DNA from 2 places in the Ferdinandcohnia sp. QZ13 genome. Region 2 is predicted to be linked to the other one. Evidence: riboswitches for the same ligand, from Rfam matches in the RefSeq annotation. Region 2 holds a riboswitch; the other holds the start of a gene.

Region 1 (3,177 bases), 400 kb from region 2:
GCAGGTACGAATTATCCAGTTGTTATAGCTGTTACGCAAGGACAAGCCCTTATTGTTAGTGAGGTTACCGATTCTTGGAGCAAAGTAAAAATGAATGATAAAACAGGCTGGGTGTATAGTGAATACTTATCCGATACAAAACCTATTGTTGAAAAAAGCGTTGTGGGTGCTACACCGGCCCCATCTACAACTACTGGAACGAAACCTGAAAAAAGTGGGAATATCGCTGATACATTAAAAACGGTTAATGGAAACCACCAGCTTATTCTTGTAACTACAGATGGATACAACACCAATCACGCAACGATTCAAGCGTTTGAGAAGGATGCAAATGGAAAATGGAATCCGATTTTGAACACTACTGGCTATATCGGAAAAAATGGCTTTGCATCCAACAAAAAAGAAGGAGATGGTAAATCACCTGTAGGAAAATATACAATCGGAACAGCTTTTGGACAAAAAGGAAATCCGGGTACAAAATTACCTTTCCGAAACATTACAAATGATGATGTATGGGTAGATGATCCAGAGTCCCCACTTTACAACTCATGGCAGTCAAGAAATGAAACCCAAGGTCAGTGGAAAAGCGCAGAGAATATGATGCATCGTCTATATACCTATGGATTTGTGATCAACTACAATACAGAGCGAACTCCCTATAAAGGAAGTGCGATATTCTTCCATGTTGGCAGTGGTTATACATTGGGGTGTACTGCAACATCGGAAGCAAATGTAATTAAACTTTTGAAGTGGTTAGATCCCGCAAAAAATCCTGTTATTCTTCAGACGCCTGTACAAGAGCTGAACAAATACTAAACTTCTAAAGATAAGTATTACCAGTAATATCCAGAAGTCTTGGCATAAAGTGTATTTAAGCTATAAGTATTACCGGTTATTTCCAGAAGCCTAAGCATAAAGAGTATTTAAGTTATAAGTATCGCCAGTAATCTCCAGAAGTCTTAGCATAAAAAGTGTTTAAGTTATGGATATTACCAGTAATCTCCAATAGTCCGCATATAAATAGTGTATAAGCTGTTAGTTTTATCAATAATCTCCAAACCCAAAAAAGTGTTTATGTCCCAAGAGTTCTATCATCATACCCAAACTCATGAACGCAACTATGACTAAATAACTAAAAGTTCCCTCTTTTAAAAATTTTTGGATAAAGTGATTGACAGAATGTAAAATTCCATGTAATTTTATATCAACAAACAACAACTTAATTACCTATTGATTCTTATCCAGAGAGGCGGAGGGACTGGCCCGACGAAGCCTCGGCAACAGACATTATGTACTGTGCCAATTCCAGCAAGCATTTTGCTTGAAAGATAAGAAGAGCGTATTCGAACTATGCATGTATGCCCTCTTCTTGTTAGAAGAGGGTTTTTATTTTGGCCAAAATGAACATCTGCCATACTGGTCAACCAGGGCAATGAAATGATATACATCTTGTACAAGGAGGAGTGACATGGCAAAACTTGAGGAACAAAAGGTGAAACATATTTTATCAACCTTGGAGAATCTAGAATTTGGATCAATTGTAATTACTGTCCATAATGGGGAAATCACCCAAATTGATGCGACGGAAAAGAAGCGTTTTTCATTACAAAAATCCACATCATCCCAAAAACAAACCACGAAAAAATAATTTGCCGATTAGACCACTAAAGGCATCTTTATTTTCAAAGCGTCCACGATTGACGTTTTGAATAAAGATGTCTTTTTTATTTCCTTTTTTCTTTGGAAGGGGGAGGTTGATGGTTCAATAACTCATAAGAAAAGATTTCAATAAAAAGGAGAAAGGATGATCAAAATGAGCGAAATCGTTATTTTATCGGGAAGTCCTTCAGAAAGTTCTAGAACGGATTTGGTTCTACAGTTTGTAGGGAAAAAGCTTAAACAGGAAGGTTTTACAATCACACATGTATCCGTGAGAGATATTCCTTCTGATGACATATTTAATCTGAAGTTTGATAGTCCAGCCATTAAGGATCTAACTTCATTAATCCAAGGGGCAGAAGGTGTGATTGTAGGATCGCCCGTTTACAAGGCAGCGTACACAGGAGTGCTGAAAGCTGTACTAGATTTGCTGCCACAAGATGTGTTAGCAAGAAAAACCGTTTTGCCAATTATGACAGGCGGAAGCCCAGCACATTTACTAGCAATTGACTTCAGCCTCAAACCATTATTGGCCGCATTAAAGGGGCAAAGCATGCAAGGAGTTTACTTCCAAGATTGCCAAATCGATAAAACACAAGTGATTACCCCTATTACCGATGTAAATGTGTTAGAAAGACTGAAAAAAGAGCTTTATTACTTTGTTGAAGCAGTCAAACAGAATAAAGCTTTTGCTTTAAAACATTAATAAAAAAGGAGCTAATAACAATGACAAAGAAAAGAATTTATTTAAATGCATTTGATATGAACTGTGTGGGGCATCAATCTCCAGGTCTGTGGACACATCCAGAGGATCAATCACACCGCTATAAAGATAGTGAATATTGGATTGAACTAGCAAAGCTTTTAGAGAAGGGTCGATTCGATGCAATATTTCTAGCAGATGTACTGGGGCCTTATGATGTGTATCAAGGCTCTAGAGATGCCGCTATCCGTCAGGGTACCCAAACACCTGTAAATGACCCATCCCTTGTTGTGCCATTAATGTCAGCGGTGACAAAGCATTTAGGATTCGGAGTTACGGCATCTGTCACGCATGAGCATCCTTATACATTTGCTCGCAGGATGTCGACGCTGGATCATATTACAAAGGGGCGTGTCGGCTGGAATATTGTCACTTCTTACTTAAAAAGCGCCGCTGTGAATATGGGATTGGAAGACCAAATTAAACATGATGAGCGGTACGATATTGCTGAAGAATATTTACAAGTTTGCTATAAGTTATGGGAAGGTAGCTGGGAGGATAATGCAGTTTTAGTAGACAAACAGAATCAAATTTTTGCAGACCCAAGTAAGGTCCATGATATCAACCATGAAGGCAAATATTTTAAAGTCCCAGGAGCACACCTATGTGAGCCTTCTCCACAAAGAACGCCGGTACTCTATCAGGCAGGAACTTCCACAAAAGGCCGCGCTTTTGCTGGTCAAAATGCTGAGCTTATCTTTATTGGGGCACCGACTAAAAACGCTGCTAGGCATTCTGTAAAAAAACTCCGTGAA
Region 2 (3,177 bases):
TGCAATCGCACGGTCACCCACGATTTCCTTGAATTCAATAAAGTCTTTCACATGTGGGTGGTCAGGGTTAAATGAAATTTTCCCGATCACACGCACGTCATAGGCTTCTGTTTCTTCCCCTTTGAATTTAAATCCATGTTCCGGAACATAGCCCTCTACTCCGTTTAAGTGCTCTAAGAAATCTGTATGCCAAAATCTGCGGCGATATTCCCCATCTGTAACGGCTTGTAAGCCAATTTCGATTTGTTTATCAACACTCTTTTTAATTTCTTCTGTTTCAATTTCATGAAGTTCCTGTGCTGTAATGGTTCCTACTTGAAAATCCTTTCTAGCCTGATGAATTCTTTCTGGACGTAATAAACTTCCTACATGATCTGCGCGGAATGGTGCTTTTACTAATGTTGTTGTCATTTTATTTTTCTCTCCTTTTATTAATCTGTCATTATCTTAGGGACGCGGGCAGTTTCCTTATTCAAAGAACCCTCTGTCCACCTATGGCAAAATAGCAAATGAACGTACCGGAAACCCAGTTCCTTTTTCCGGCTTAGGACAAATATTAAATATTACTGCCCCCTTTGCCGGTACCTTATCTAGGTTAGTTAATAATTCTATTTGAAATGTATCTTGCTCAAGAACATAATATTCACCAATTAGTGAACCATTTTTCCTATAATCAATAGCTGCATCTGTATCAAACGTTTCATGGCCAACAGCTTTGATATTTCTTTCTTCAAATAAAAACTTTAGTGCCTCTATTCCCCAACCTGGAGCGTGACTATTGCCATCAGAATCTTTATTTTCAAATGCCTCTTTGTTTGGCCAGCGCTTGCTCCAGTCCGTTCTCAATGCAACAAAGGTACCTGCTTCAATTTCCCCATGTTCTTCTTCAAACTTCAGGATGTCATCAACACTTAAATTAAAATCATGATTCTCTTCTGCTTCCTTTGACTTATCAATTACAACAAGGGGGAGAACAAGTTCCTTTAACTCTAATTCCTCTAAATAACGTTGATTAGGAACAAAATGAATGGGTGCATCAATATGCGTTCCGTACTGTCCTGGAAAAGTAAAACTTTGTGCAAAAAAGCCATCCTCATGTGTAAAAAGTGTTTTAAATTCAGCATCATTAAAAGCTGAGAAATGGGGAGAATCCGGACCAAACGTATGTGTGAGATCAACCCATTCTTTACTTTTTAGGATCTCAAATGCCTTTAATAATTCATTTTCAGTTCTTACCGTCGACATACAATCACCTCAATTTATAATGGATATGCAAAAACCCTCTTCTTGAAAATAAGAAGAGGGTTGAAAAGACAAATGAAAGTGCCGCTCTTCTTATCTTCAAGCTTCTTGCTACTGGAATTGGCACAGTACTTTACCTAGTCTGTTGCCGAGGCTTCAAAGGGCCAGTCCCTCCACCTCTCTGGATAAGAAAATTTCGAATATATTTAATTATGTATTAAACATTAGACCAAAAAAAGTTCATTGTCAACTACAATGTTTTTTATAAAGTTCTATGACCTTCTTAATCTCTTCCAATTAATCTCACTAATGAAAGTTGACCCCAATATTAAGACTCCACCCACCATTTGAACAAAGCCCATATTCTCATTCAAAATGATAGCCGCCATGATCACAGCGGAAATGGGATCAATATAACTCATTACCGCGATTGTTTGCCCCTTTAATTTTTTCAACACTGAAAAATATAAAAGGTACGCAACCCCAGTATGAATAATTCCTACAATCAGTAATAGACTAATAGATTGCAGTCCCAAACCGGAGTAATTCAAGTTTTGAGTTCCGAGGATATATGGAAACAATACAATTGAGGCAGTTAATAGCTGCATAATTGTCGTTTCAAAATCTGATAGATCTTTAATAAATTTATTCATGAGAATCACACTTGTGTAGAAAGCCGCAGCCAATAATCCATACATAATACCAACAGAATGGGTATAAGCCCCAACGGCCACTCCACCTCCAGGATTAACGACCAAAAGCAATCCCAAAAATGCGAGAATAATACTGAGTCCCTTCATCCATGTCCATTTTTCCTTCAGTAAAAAAGGTGCCAAAATCATCACAAACACCGGGGCAAAATAATAACTAAGAGTGGCGTTGGCAATCGTTGTATACCGATATGACTCAAATAAAAAAATCCAATTAAAGCCTAATGCTGCCCCCGATAAAAGGAGTAAGATTAGGTTCTTCTTTGACGTTTTGAATGAAAACTTCTGCTTGACTAGAAAACTAGCACCAATTAAAAATAAACTACCAAATGCTCCCCTGAACAAAGCAACTTCGCTAGAGGACAAATCAATATTCTTCACAAACAAACCAATGCTACCAAAAATCAGCATCACAATAATAAAAATAAACTTTGCCTTCATAATCCTTCTCCTAATAGGTCATGGGAACACCTTGTCCCAATAAAAATTCGGGACAAGGTACCTGTCCCTCCGTCCCATTTTAATGTAAAAAACAGAAGACCTCAATAACGAGGTCTTCTGTTTTCATCATGTTAGATTGCTTTTTTTACATTGTCAGCTTTTTTATCTTCTTTTCCTGTATCTAAGAAGTTTAATAGCTCCTCAACTTCAGGTGAAACGGTAACACCTCTACGTTTATTGATGTAACCTCCCGCAAAGAATACAATTGTTGTTACGATTAATGGGAAAGCAGTTTCCACATCCGTAGGGATAATGTCGGTTAATTGTGTGATAGCAAAACCAACGATACCCGCTACGATAGAATAAATGGCTACTTTTCCATTGCTGTATTTAAACTTAGAGAATAAACCAAATAGTAAAGGTACTGCCATTGGACCAACTAATGCTGAGAACCAAGTTATTACGAGACCAAGTACACCACCAAAATGTTGTTGGTTAATACCAACAATCATGGTAATAACGGTAAACATAATTGTTAAACCACGTGCAACCCAAAGAGACTTTTTATCTACATTTTCTTTCATTTCTTTAAATTTCTTATTTAGAACTGGTAAGATATCACGTTGAACAACTGCTGTTAAAGCGTTAATATCAGATACAGTCATACCCATTGTACTTGCAAACATAGATGCTAAAACTAATCCAACTAGACCAGCTGGCAAGAATGTTTGAGTTAACATTGGATATAATTGTTGAGCTGGATCACTTAAATCACTAAAAATTA

The links. Region 2 has a riboswitch for S-adenosylmethionine ahead of RGU12_RS07300 (cyclase family protein). Riboswitches for the same ligand answer to the same signal wherever they lie in the genome.
Region 1: linked by a shared signal. The riboswitch ahead of RGU12_RS09320 (YezD family protein) and the one ahead of RGU12_RS07300 (cyclase family protein) in region 2 are both predicted to bind S-adenosylmethionine.

Annotation. Positions count from the first base shown of each region.
Region 1 is NZ_JAVIVW010000001.1:1,914,209-1,917,385, reverse strand. It holds gene RGU12_RS09325 (SH3 domain-containing protein) at 1-816, shown strand, start outside; SAM riboswitch class I at 1,235-1,335, shown strand; gene RGU12_RS09320 (YezD family protein) at 1,469-1,648, shown strand; gene ssuE (NADPH-dependent FMN reductase) at 1,814-2,365, shown strand; gene RGU12_RS09310 (LLM class flavin-dependent oxidoreductase) at 2,386-3,177, shown strand, end outside.
Region 2 is NZ_JAVIVW010000001.1:1,512,938-1,516,114, forward strand. It holds gene RGU12_RS07295 (5-methyltetrahydropteroyltriglutamate--homocysteine S-methyltransferase) at 1-411, opposite strand, end outside; gene RGU12_RS07300 (cyclase family protein) at 493-1,245, opposite strand; SAM riboswitch class I at 1,333-1,434, opposite strand; gene RGU12_RS07305 (DMT family transporter) at 1,515-2,393, opposite strand; gene RGU12_RS07310 (sodium:solute symporter family protein) at 2,525-3,177, opposite strand, start outside.